Regions from separate parts of the Pseudoalteromonas sp. Hal040 genome, predicted to be linked through region 2. Evidence: predicted binding sites of a transcription regulator. Region 2 holds the regulator's gene; the other holds the start of a gene.
The links. Region 2 encodes MetJ, which represses methionine synthesis genes. Its sites were predicted from a motif close to TAGACGTCTAGACGTCTA; they were not measured.
Positions count from the first base shown of each region.

Region 1: the regulator MetJ is predicted to act here: its motif matches at 1,986-2,003, upstream of metK (methionine adenosyltransferase).

Region 1 is NZ_JARLUU010000001.1:614,777-621,655, reverse strand. Features, by position in the region: gene tkt (transketolase) at 1-1,838, opposite strand, end outside; gene metK (methionine adenosyltransferase) at 2,105-3,256, shown strand; gene P4S60_RS02825 (diacylglycerol kinase) at 3,309-3,713, opposite strand; gene P4S60_RS02820 (START domain-containing protein) at 3,784-4,404, opposite strand; gene P4S60_RS02815 (CYTH and CHAD domain-containing protein) at 4,442-5,962, opposite strand; gene P4S60_RS02810 (TIGR04211 family SH3 domain-containing protein) at 6,176-6,775, shown strand; gene P4S60_RS02805 (winged helix-turn-helix transcriptional regulator) at 6,824-6,879, opposite strand, start outside.
Region 2 is NZ_JARLUU010000001.1:285,587-292,465, reverse strand. Features, by position in the region: gene metL (bifunctional aspartate kinase/homoserine dehydrogenase II) at 1-1,819, opposite strand, end outside; partial or broken gene metB (cystathionine gamma-synthase) at 1,825-3,085, opposite strand; gene metJ (met regulon transcriptional regulator MetJ) at 3,310-3,630, shown strand; gene P4S60_RS01295 (malic enzyme-like NAD(P)-binding protein) at 3,731-4,972, opposite strand; gene rpmE (50S ribosomal protein L31) at 5,659-5,874, opposite strand; partial or broken gene priA (primosomal protein N') at 6,109-6,879, shown strand, end outside.

The DNA of each region.
Region 1 (6,879 bases), 330 kb from region 2:
GCTTCGATTGCTACGCGGCGCGTTACGCTTGCTGGTAATACGCTTTCTTTATATGCAGCGTCTTGCTCATCAAATAAATCAGTTGAAGGCATAGACACCACGCGTACTTTTTTACCTTGTGAACGAAGTTCTGCAGCGGCATCTTGTGCAAGCTGTACTTCAGAACCAGTTGCAATAAGGATAAGCTCTGGCTCACCGTCACAGCTAAGTACGTAACCACCTTTTTTCACATCAGCTAACTGCTGTGCAGTACGCGTTTGTTGCTCTAGGCCTTGGCGAGTGAAAATCAGTGACGTTGGGCCATCTTTACGTTCAATAGCTTGTTGCCATGCAATAGCAGACTCAACTTGGTCACATGGACGCCAGTTCACTAGATTAGGCGTTAAACGCATGCTTGCGATTTGCTCTACTGGTTGGTGCGTTGGACCATCTTCACCTAGACCAATTGAATCGTGTGTGTAAACGAAGATGCTTGGCTGCTTCATTAATGCCGCCATACGTACTGCGTTACGTGCGTATTCCATAAACATTAAGAATGTAGCACCGTAAGGAATAAAGCCTTTATGTAGTGCAATACCATTCATAATCGCTGACATACCAAATTCACGTACACCGTAGAAAATGTAGTTGCCGCTTGCGTCGTTTGCTTCTAAGCCTTTTGAACCATCCCAAAGCGTTAAGTTAGAACCAGCAAGGTCAGCAGAGCCACCCATGAATTCTGGTAGTAACGGACCAAACGCATTTAATGCATTTTGTGATGCTTTACGTGTTGCAGGGTTTGCTGGGTTTGCTTGTAGCTCTTCGATGTAAGCTTGTGACTTTTCAGCCCAATCAGCTGGTAACTCACCATTGGTACGGCGAGTAAACTCAGCAGCAAGTTCAGGGTATGCACTTGCGTAAGCGGCAAACTTTTCGTCCCAGCTAGCTTCTAGTTGCTTACCTTTTTCTTTGCCATCCCACTCGCTGTAGATATCAGCAGGGATTTCAAATGCTTCGCCAGTCCAACCTAGGAACTCACGAGATGCTTTGATTTCGTCTTCACCTAGTGGTGCACCGTGACAGTCATGGCTACCTGATTTATTAGGTGAACCGTAACCAATGATTGTTTTACAACAGATTAATGATGGCTTATCGGTGATGCTGCGAGCTTCTTCGATAGCGGCGCGAATTGCATCTGGGTTATGACCATCTACATCGCTTACTACGTGCCAGCCGTATGCTTTAAAGCGCGCTGGCGTGTCATCGCTGAACCAACCTTCTACTTCACCATCAATTGAGATGCCGTTGTCATCCCAAAACGCAACTAGTTTACCTAGGCCTAATGTACCCGCTAATGAACAGGCTTCATGTGAAATACCTTCCATTAAACAGCCATCGCCCATGAATGCATACGTGAAGTGGTCAACAATATCGTGACCTTCACGGTTAAACTGTGCAGCAAGCGCTTTTTCGGCAATTGCCATGCCCACAGCATTTGTGATCCCTTGACCTAATGGGCCCGTAGTAGTCTCAATACCCGGTGCATAACCATATTCTGGGTGACCCGGTGTTTTTGAGTGCATTTGACGGAAGTTTTTAATTTCCTCTAGTGGTAAGTCATAGCCACTTAAGTGCAGTAGAGAATAGATCAGCATTGAACCGTGGCCGTTAGAAAGAATAAATCGATCTCGGTCTGCCCACTCTGGATTTGTTGGATTATGCTTTAGATAATCGCGCCATAGTACTTCTGCGATATCTGCCATGCCCATAGGGGCCCCAGGGTGACCAGATTTGGCCTGTTGTACTGCGTCCATTGATAAGACGCGAATAGCATTTGCAAGTTCTTTGCGTGATGGCATGAATTCTCCTACCTTTATGTATTTGCGCTGGTTGTTTATGAAGCCCCATTCTTACTTATTGTAAGGGTACAGTGCAATTAAAAATCCGCATTAAATGCACCAATTATGGGCGTTTATTAAGAACAATACGTTATTAGTAATTTTAAATGGACGTCTAGGCGTAAAATTACTATGCAAACATATTTGTTTTAGATAAAATACGCCCCTTAATTTTTTAGCGCTATTACCGACGTTTGTGAAGCGCAATATTTGTGAGCAGAAATACAATGGCAAAACATTTATTTACTTCTGAATCTGTTTCTGAAGGTCATCCGGATAAAATCGCGGACCAAATCTCTGACGCGGTTCTAGATGCTATCTTAGAGCAAGATTCTCATGCCCGTGTTGCATGTGAGACTTACGTTAAGACTGGTATGGTTATGGTTGGTGGTGAAATCACTACTAGCGCTTGGGTTGATATCGAAGAAATCACACGTAAAACAGTACGTGAAATCGGTTACACACACTCAGATATGGGTTTCGATGCTGACTCTTGTGCAATCCTAAACACTATCGGTAAACAATCTCCAGACATCAACCAAGGTGTTGACCGTGCTCGTCCAGAAGACCAAGGCGCTGGTGACCAAGGTTTAATGTTCGGTTATGCATGTAACGAAACTGATGTTTTAATGCCTGCACCAATCACTTATTCACACCGTCTAGTTCAGCGTCAAGCTGAAGTTCGTAAGAGCGGTGAGCTTAACTGGTTACGCCCAGATGCTAAATCTCAAGTAACATTTGCTTACGAAAACGGTAAGCCTGTTGGTATTGATGCAGTTGTTCTTTCAACTCAACACTGTGATTCAATCTCACAAAACGACTTAGTTGAAGCGGTAATGGAAACGATCATTAAGCCAGTTCTTCCAGCTGAGCTTATCTCTAGCGCAACTAAGTTCTTCATCAACCCAACTGGCCGTTTCGTAATCGGTGGTCCTATGGGTGACTGTGGTCTTACGGGTCGTAAAATCATCGTTGATACATACGGCGGTATGGCTCGTCACGGTGGTGGTGCTTTCTCTGGTAAAGATCCATCAAAAGTTGACCGCTCAGCTGCATACGCTGCACGTTACGTTGCTAAAAACGTGGTTGCTGCTGGCCTTGCTGACAAGTGTGAGCTACAAGTTTCTTACGCTATCGGTGTTGCAGAGCCAACATCTATCAGCATCGAGACATTTGGTACTGGTAAATTAGAAGAAGCACGTCTAATCGAATTAGTACGTGAGCACTTCGACCTACGCCCTTACGGCTTAATCCAAATGCTTGATCTTGAGCGTCCTATCTATCAACCGACTGCGGCTTACGGTCACTTCGGTCGTGATGAGTTCCCTTGGGAGCGTACAGACAAAGCAGACGCACTTCGCGCAGCTGCTGGCCTGTAATAGGTTAGATAAAATGAAAAAAGCGCCTTTCGGCGCTTTTTTTATGTCTGATTTAAAGGTAGGTTACTATTTTTTCGTAAACAGCCACACCCCATACCAAAGCAAGAATAAGCAGTGACAATGTTACTGCCGCAGAGGCCATATCTTTAGCACGACCCGATAGCACATGGTACTCAATCCCTACTCGGTCAGTCAGCGCTTCTATCGACGAGTTAAGTAACTCGACAATTAACAATAATAAATAAGGAATAAACAGTACTAGCCAATGATTTAATGACTGCGCAAGTACGACAGATAAGGGTAATAAACACACGCCTAGATAAATTTCAGAACGAAATGCAGACTCTTCTTTAAATGCCGCTTTAAAACCTTTAATAGAACATTTTGTTGCTTTTAAAATACGCCCAAAGCCCATGCCATTTGGCTTATTAACTAGGGGAATTTTTGGCTCTTTCATGGTAACCCTTCAAAATCGCAATTACAGCGATGATATGTGTAAATCTAAGCGATGTCACCCGATGATGAAGCTAATTTAACGGCTGACACGTGCCGGGAATGCTGCGTGTATTCGCTCTAGAAAACTGATTATTGGTTAATTGTTCTCTCAGTGCTTGTAGCGTTTTATAAACACTTTTTAACGACACTTTGTTACTTAACCAATGCGGAATCGAACCGCTTGGATCAGCATAGGCTTGATGGCTTACTAACAAGTTACTTTGTTGCTGTTCTAAGCGCCAATAAGCGGTGAGATCTTTGATGCGTACAAGCCCTGCAACTTCGGCTTTTGCATAAGGCTGACTTTTGATTTGTAACTCGGTTTTGTGCTCATCTAAAGCGTGATAACAAGAATAACTCACCAAGTCACGGTCTGACACCGGCCAAGGTGAATTAAAATGAGTATAAACAAGGGTTTCTGAGGGGCTTAAGCGCTCGATTAAGGTTACGCTTTTGACATTTTCAAGCCAGTTAGCAGCATTGTCAGTATCACTGAGCAATGCCATAAAGTCACTGGCTTTGGCATTTTTCACCAGCACAGAAGCATTAATTTCAATAATACCGGTTTCATGCTTTTTATAGCTTACGGTGATGTCGTCTTGCTGTTTGTAGGTTTGCCATTCAATAGGGTTAGCCCAGGCTGATATGCTCAACCAAGCTAACCCCATCCATAGGCAAAAGCGCATTTACTTACAGCCAATAGGGATCAGTATTAAATGAAGCGTGACGGCTTTGCTCCATTGCACTGACTAAAAACTCTGACTTTTGATCGAGCCATGCTTGAATTTTTGCTAGCTCTAAGTCGTCTTGCCCTGCGCATAACTGCTTTAGATACTCAAGCGTACTTAACTCGTAAATACCGTGGGAGATATCGACCCAAGGCATACGAAACTCATTTCTGTCTTCTTTATCGAACAAAGCACCTAAACAGTTGCCACTGAGTAATGAGTTTTCTAAGCGAGTGCGCAGTGATAAATAGTCTTTATCGGTAAATACTTGCTGCTCAGGGATAAGCTCATGCATGTCGTGCCAATCTTTGGCAAATAAACGCTTAGCAATATCGGCAACCGGTTTTTCTGCTGCCTGAAATTCAGCTTGCCCCCATGATTTACGCCATTGCTTTTCAATTAACCACGTTGTTAATTGCAATAGTAAGCGGTTATATCGGGTGCTATGGAACAGAGTTTCGATATCATCAATGCTTGGCTGTAACTCTTTTAAGTCATTAATAACTTGCGTGAGCTCAGGCGCACTGTTGATTTTTTTATAGTATGCGTGACGCTTTGATGTATAGGTTTTTAGTTGAATTGCGTTTTCAACCCACGCTAACTCGCTCAATAACCACTTTAACTCTGTGCGCAATGAGTCGGTGTCGTCTTTACTGACAATGTCATCAAACAGCCAAAACGTATGGCGAATTAAACGAATACCATCTGTGACACGCTTAAGGGTTTTTAGACTAGGTTTAATGAAGTAACACGCTTCATGTTTTTGCACAAAGCGAATCGCGTAGTTGATACTCTCTACCAGCGCTTGCTCTTGTGTGGCATCGCTTTTTAGCGGCACAAAACCAATTGATTTACTTGCTTTTAATGGCTTGTCATCCGCAAGGCGATAGCCCCGTGCTGCTTTAGAATAAAGCCCTAAGCGAACTTGGCTTTCACTAACCAATTTATCGGCCAGTGCAAACAACTCACTACGGCTACCTTCGATTAGTTCGATTTCAAGTTCAGAAATTGGCTCAACCTGACCCGATGCCGCAACTTCACCTTTGTCTAACACCACTTCAATTTTTGCACCGTTATTAGTTTCAATTAACCAAGTGCGGCGAATAAAGTTAGTGCTAAAAATTGGGTATAAATTCTCTGCAATAGCACCCACTTGCATACCATGAGGCCAAATAACAGCATCAAATGCGAGTAAATCTGGGCGGTTACCTGTTAGTGGTAAGTTGTATTCTGGGCGTTGATGTAAGCCACCAACGACTTCGCCAGCAAGCTTAATCGTTTGCTCACACTGGTTGTCACAACAGCGAGTACGTAAGCCAATATCTAAAGCACGTAATTCTCGGCTTGGCGTATCGTAATAAGCATTTTGTAAGCTGCGCGACGGTTTGTTGGTAACGGTTTTTGCAAATTGAGTAATTAATGCGGGGATCAGTGGAACAACGGCATCTGACACCAAAAACTTCAGTTCTATCTCAGTATCCATTCGTTTTGCGGAGTACATTTAAAATAAATAAGTGATCAAAATAAACAAAGCAGCTACTTAATGCAAATTTTTTCCTGATTTTTGCGACTAAGCTCACGCATGGATTACAATATCAGCCTTGCTATTAATAGTTGAAATCCCTACTATCTCTATACATAAAGAAATTATAAATTTAGCCACTTCTAGGCAAGATCACATTAACAAGGCAGATTGATGTTAAAACAGTGTATTTTTGGGTTGCTCCTTGCGGCCACCTCTTTTATTAGCTACGCAGAAGAAGCGCCAAGCAGCGACAGCCAAAACACCGCCTACATAGTCGATAACCTGTACACCTTTATGCATTCAGGTCCGAGCAAAAACTACCGCATTTTGGGTTCAGTTGATGCGGGTACTCAAATTGTGTTGTTATCAGGTGAAGATAATGGCTACTTTAAAATTCGTGACGATAAAGATCGTGAAGGTTGGGTTGAATCAAAATTCATCACTGAAAACGCCGGTATCCAGCAACAATTTCAGGCATTGAATAACGACATGACGGTAATGCAAGAGCAACTTCGTCAGGCTGAAATTGAACTGCCGCAGCTTCAAGAGCAGAACAAATCACTAACAGAGCAAAACGTAGCCCTGAGTGAGCAAATCGAAACGCTTAAAAATACCATTGAATCTGAGCGTAACGCTAAGCAAGCAGCAAGTGCAAAAGAGAAACGCCAGCTACTTACTTATGGCGGTGCAATTGCATTTATCGGCTTACTGTTAGGTATTATCTTAACGGTGGTGTTATCTCGTCGTAAACGTTACGACGGCTGGGCATAAGCCACTAAATAGTCATTAAAAAAGCACCTGTTGGTGCTTTTTTTGTATCTATATATCGAATCTTAATCCGGTATCTTGTTTAATTTTTTCGATCACCATATAGG
Region 2 (6,879 bases):
TGCTACATAACCACGATAAAGTACCCGAGAATACCCCTTCAATACGGTTAATACTGTCACCGCTATTTTGTAAATCAGCTAAAGCAAAGTTAATCGGTAAACCTGCGCCTACACTGGTGTTGTAGCGCCATAGTAGATTTCGCTCAGCTAAATTAGTACGTAAGTTTTGATACCAACTATGCGCGGCAGTACCCGCATATTTGTTTGCACTGATCAAATGACAGTTAAGTTCAACAAAGTCAGGGTATAACTGACTGAACGCCTCACTGGCAGTGATATCAATCACCACTTTGTGCTCATAATCAAGTTCATTGATACGTGCTAATAATTCTGCCTTGTCGTAGCTTTGCGCTTCGTTATGCCACTGCTCTTGCCATGTTTCGGTATTTAAACCGCTAGCACTAAAAAGCATTTGCTGTGAACGAAGAAGAGCAACCACTTTTACCTTGTACTGAGCAGATAAACGAGCAAACTGAGCTTGTAGTTGCGCTAAGAACACTTCGCCTACATTACCAAGGCCAGCAACTATAATGGCCAGCTCTTGGCCTTTGTTTACCAACTTGTCATGTAATAAAGTTAAAACGTCACTATCAATTGCCTGATCATTTAAGATCAACACATAGTTATCGTCTTGCTGTACAAAACGTGGATGAATGCTTTGCTCTTTTAAAAGCGCTGTTGCTTGCTCTGCAAGAACACTAACATCAGCAGTAGGTGCAACCACTGCACAACCACTTAAATTAGACTCAACAATATTTGCACGGCCCGCTAAATGGCTCACAACCTGATGAGTACTTTGACCAGGCACCAATAAGTAGGTATCGCCCTCTTTAACAAAGTGATGCAGGCTGTGTTGAATTAACTGGCTTAGTTCACCAACTTCACCACCACTTAGTTTATCAACCCTTAATAAATCGATGTTATCTAAGGTCGTAATAAAACGTTTCGCTTTACTGTAGCCTTCTTTAACTACTTCGGTTGGCGTTGCATCGCAATCAAAGCTACTTCTAACCACAAGCTTGATCTCTGTGTCTTTTAGCGGTGACAAGGTTTTTGCATGCAATACTGGATTGCCCAAACGCGCTAATAGGTTAGCTTGCTCACGGCATACCTTGGCGTATTTAACAGCATTTTTAACTTTACGAGGATCTGTGCTGAATACACCTTGCGTGTCTGTCCAGATAGACACTTGCTTGGCAAAAGTATAACTGGCCAGTAACGTGGCGCTATAATCACTGCCATTACGGCCTAAAGTAACCGTATTACCTTGGCAATCTGCGGCAATAAAGCCCGTTACTACGTTGATATGCGATTTACTTATTGCACTTGTGCATTGCTGCTGATTTTTTTGATGTAAAAGCTGGCCATCATTTAAAGTAAATAGCTGCCTTGCATCAACATCTTGCGCGGCGACACCTAACTGATTTAAGTAAGCGGCTAACAAACGTGCTGACCACACTTCACCATGTGCAAGTAAAGGGGCTTCAAGTAACTGTTGCTGACTAATTAATTCATTTAAAACAGCAAGCTCATCTTTTAGCTGTGCTAACGCCTGTTGTTTATTCTGGCCTGTGAGTAGCTGCTCAATTAAAGCGCGTTGGTTGTTATCAATAAGCAGTAGAATATCGCTAACAGCTTGGCTATCTTGCTGCTGGTAACTTTGCCATAGCTTCACTAGGGTATCGGTTGTTTTACCCGATGCCGACACAACGATGCAATCGCCCTGCTCTGTATTCGCTAAAACAATGTTCGCTACCGCATGATAACGATCTGCTGAGCTTAAGCTTGAGCCACCAAATTTATGAACAATATTTACCATTTCTTCTACCACAATGCCGTATGTGCTGGCGTTAATTTGAATGACGCGTTTTGCTGTGTATCTTGCTGTGTTTGCTCTACAGCCGCTTTTGTAACTTGTTGGCCTTGACCAGGCTTAACTAAATTGAATACACGGTCTAAATCTGCAATGAGATCTTTTACGTCTTCAATACCTACAGAAATACGGATCAGCGTATCGCCTACACCGGCTTCAAGACGCGCTTTAGGCTCCATACCTGCGTGTGTCATTGTTGCAGGGTGACAAATCAAACTTTCTACCCCACCTAGTGACTCAGCAAGGCTAAAATCTTTAAGACTAGTTAAAAACGCTGCTGCATCGTTAATGTCGCCTTTAATATCAAAGCTCACCATACCACCAAAACCGCGTTGCTGTGCTTTAGCAAGCTCATGCTGCGGGTGAGAAACAAGACCTGGGTAATAAACTTGGCTTACATAAGGAGAGTTTTCTAAATACTCAGCAATAGCAAAGGCATTTTCTTGGTGCTGCTTTAAACGCACATTTAAAGTACGTAAACCACGAAGCGTTAAGTAACTGTCAAATGGCGCACCGGTAATACCAATGTTATTTGCCCACCAAGCCAACTCATCACCTAGCTCTTGCGTTGCAGCAATCACCGCACCGCCAACTACATCAGAGTGACCATTGATGTATTTCGTGGTTGAGTGCACAACAATATCAACACCAAACTCAATTGGGTTTTGTAATGCAGGTGATAAGAAGGTGTTATCAGCCGCAACCAAAGCACCGCACTGCTTAGCGATGCTAGTGATTGCTTTAATGTCTGTTAAACGCAAAATTGGGTTACTTGGCGTTTCAATCCAAATCAGCTTAGGTTTAATCGCCAAAATTTCTTGGTGATTATCTGTATTCGTTAAATCCAATACTCTTAGTTTTAATAGACCACGTTTTTCAAGCGAGGTGAATAAACGATAGCTACCGCCATAACAGTCATGTGGGATCACTAAGGTATCGTCACTGTTTAATAATTGGGTCGCTAAGTGTACTGCTGACATACCAGTAGCAGTGATAATGCCTTTTGCGCCACCTTCAAGCTCAGCTAAGGTTTCAGCTAAAATGTCGCGATTTGGGTTACCAGTCGCGGCCATAGTCATATTGGCGCTTAGTATCAAAGTCAGCAAATGAATAGGTGGTTGATAAGTATAAAGGTGGCACAACCGCACCATGATGTTTATCGGCTTCGATGCCGTGACGAACAGCAATCGTCGCTTTATTTTTTTCGCTCATTTCATCACCTATTCTTAAATTGGATGTTTAGACGTCTAAAAGGTTAGATGATCAAATATGAGAAGTCAAAGCATTTATGGCTCACACATAGAAGTTTATACATTTACACCACTAGATGGCTAAATAACTAGTATTTGACTATCTTTTTTAAAGAGATAGAATTTCCGCATCTTGCGCTGTGAATAAGGCGTAAATCACTGACAACCGAGGCAACGAAACAACTTATGGCTAAATGGAACGGTGAATACATTCACCCATATGCAGAACACGGTAAAAAATCAGAACAAGTAAAAAAGATTACCGTATCGATCCCACTTAACGTATTAAAAGTATTAACTGACGAGCGTACACGCCGCCAGATCAATAACCTACGTCATGCGACGAACAGTGAGTTATTGTGTGAAGCTTTCTTACATGCTTTTACAGGTCAACCATTACCAAACGATGACGACCTTCGTAAAGACAACCCTGAAAAGGTGCCTGAAGAAGTTAAAAGAATTATGCAAGAAATGGGGTTAGATATCCCAGTACTTGATTCAGAATAAGTATTTCGGCCATCGGATCACCGCCGATAATCGCAGATATAAAAAAACTCAGCCTTGGCTGAGTTTTTTATTGAACATTATACTTAATAGCTAATTAAATTTAACGCATGTAATCTTCAGGCATGTCGATTTGCGCCACGCCCGACTCTACTGCAGCTTCAGCAACAGCACGTGCAATACGTGGTAATAAACGCGGGTCCATTGGCTTAGGAATGATGTACTCGGCACCAAACTCAAGCGACTCAACGCCAGCTGCTTTTAATACTTCACTTGGTACAGGCTCTTTCGCGATGCCACGAATTGCGTGAACTGCAGCAATTTTCATTTCATCATTAATTGCCTTTGCTCGCACATCAAGGGCACCACGGAAAATAAACGGGAAACAAAGCACGTTGTTCACTTGGTTAGGGAAGTCTGAACGACCTGTTGCCATAATTAAATCATTGCGTGCACTGTGTGCAACTTCTGGCGCAATCTCAGGATCTGGGTTTGAACACGCAAACACCACAGGCTTGTCTGCCATCAGCTTGAGATCATCTGCAGTTAATAGGTTAGGACCTGATACACCTACAAACACATCGGCATCAGCAATAACGTCTTGCAACGTACGTTTATCAGTGTTGTTAGCAAATAATTGCTTGTACTCATTTAAGTCATCACGACGAGTATGGATCACACCTTTACGGTCAAGCATATAGATATGCTCACGCAGTGCGCCACACTTAATAAGTAGTTCCATACAGGCAACGGCTGCAGCACCAGCACCTAAACACACGATGATGGCATCTTCGATATCTTTACCTTGAACTTCAAGGGCATTAAGCATACCAGCCGCAGTAACAATCGCTGTACCGTGTTGGTCATCGTGGAAAACTGGGATACTACAGCGTTCAATAAGTGCTTTTTCGATTTCAAAACACTCAGGTGCTTTAATATCTTCTAGGTTGATACCACCAAACGTATCAGCGATATTTGCAACCGTATTAATGAAATCTTCTGTTGTGCGGTGTTTAACTTCAATATCAATTGAGTCAAGGCCAGCAAAACGTTTGAATAGTAACGCCTTACCTTCCATTACAGGTTTTGATGCAAGCGGGCCTAAGTTACCTAAACCTAGAATTGCGGTACCGTTTGAAATAACCGCAACCATGTTGCCTTTGCCTGTGTATTTATAGGCATTTGCTGGATCAGCAGCAATTTCACGGACTGGTTCAGCCACACCAGGGCTATAAGCTAAAGCGAGATCGTTAACCGTTTCGGCTGGCTTGGTTAGTTCAACACTAATTTTACCTGGAACGGGGTGAGCGTGGTAATGTAATGCTTGTTCACGAAAATCTGACATAACGCGATAGTATCCTGCAAAAAGTTAATAAGTGAGAGAGCTTGCATCAGTACGATACCTGTAATGTATAAAAATTCCAAGTATTATCAGGTCTATCCTGTTATATGCTATATCGCTTAATTTTAAAGGATTTCCCAACAATTTCTGCACATAGTTGCGATTAATCAGACATAAAAATTCACCTATTTATGACCTTTTAAGCACGTGTTTTTGTATTTTATACGCACGTACACTGCAATTAGCCGAAATTAGCCCGGAATAGCCATTTCAACGAAGTTCACAGCATTTAATCACAAAGTTATTTGAATTTATTATTTCTAATAGCTTTTAGATACCAATACGCTTAATTAAGTAGTCTATTTTGAGGCAATGAAACCTTGTTGATAGCAAGGCAAAAATTTCGTTATTTAGTTGTGTTCTAAATCAGAAATTTTTAACGCAGGTAGCGACAGGTTTAATCCCTCAAAATGATTAAGTATTATTGCGGATTGGTATACTCATTTATACAAAAAAGAATATAGCCAAGGGATGGCACTTTGTCTGCAAAATTAGCAACATAATGGGCATAACACTGAGAAATAGTTATGCAAGATACATAATTGAAGATGATAAGTAAGTGGCGGAATTAAGAATTTTAGGCATAAAAAAAGCACCCTAAGGTGCTTCTTTTAACAAAACAGCAGAAATTACTTCTTGCTGCTAAGTGCACCGAAGCGCTTGTTGAAACGATCAACACGGCCGCCAGTGTCTAAAATCTTTTGCTTACCAGTGTAAAACGGGTGACACTCAGAACATACGTCTAAGTGGATGTCTTTACAAAGAGTTGAGCTAGTTTCGAATTTGTTACCACATGAACAAGTTGCAGTGATAGCTTCGTACTTAGGGTGAATACCTTCTTTCATAGGGAACCTCTAGTTAAGGCCGTATCGCTCTCCAAACCCGAAGTCTGGCACCATACGCAGTTAATACAATTAATAGGCCGCGTATTTTATAGCTCATGTGACCTTGCGACAAGCTTTAAATGCATCTTTCGCTAAAAAATTAATCAAATGACTTGTTGTTCAGTAATTTGTTGGTAGGTTTTTAACTGTAATTTTAGTACATTATCTTCCTATCTTTGTTTCAGTTGAGTTGTTATGCACTTTGTAGAAGTTGCGATAAAAGTCCCTTTACAGCGTACCTTCGATTATAAAGTTGAACAGCTGCTGCATAGCCCTGAGTTAAAGCCTGGCATGCGCGTTCGAGTGCCATTTGGTAGTCAAAAAAAGGTAGCGGTGGTCCTGGCATTAAAAACATCAACAGATGTACCTGCTGACAAAATAAAGCCGATTATTGATATCATCGACGAGACCCCTGTTTTATCGACTCAGCATTTAGCACTACTGAAATTTACTGCTCGTTACTACTGTTATCCATTGGGCGAGACCATTCATACAGCGCTTCCGGCTGCATTAAGACAAGGCGAATGCCCAGATAAAACCAGCATTAATATGGTTGAATTAACTGATAAAGGGGCAAAACTTCCGTCACTAAAAGCAAAAACTCAGTTAAGTTTATTAAAGCAGTTAGCCGAATCGGGCAAGTCATCGGTTACCGAATTAAAAGCACTTGGATTTACAAAAAAACCATCGATAGCCTGCTCGATAAAGAACTAATCACCCAGTTTATCGAGCATGATAATCAGTGGCAGCAGCGCGCGCCAACGGTGGGTGACAAACCCGTCCTTAATAAAGAGCAAGCTGTTGCTTGTACCAGCATTAATCAAGCCAGCGGATTTACTAGCTTTTTACTTGAAGGTGTCACCGGCAGTGGTAAAACCGAAGTTTACTTACAATGCCTTGAAGAAGTGCTTAAAAAAGGCCAACAAGCCTTAGTATTAGTGCCTGAAATTGGCTTAACGCCACAAA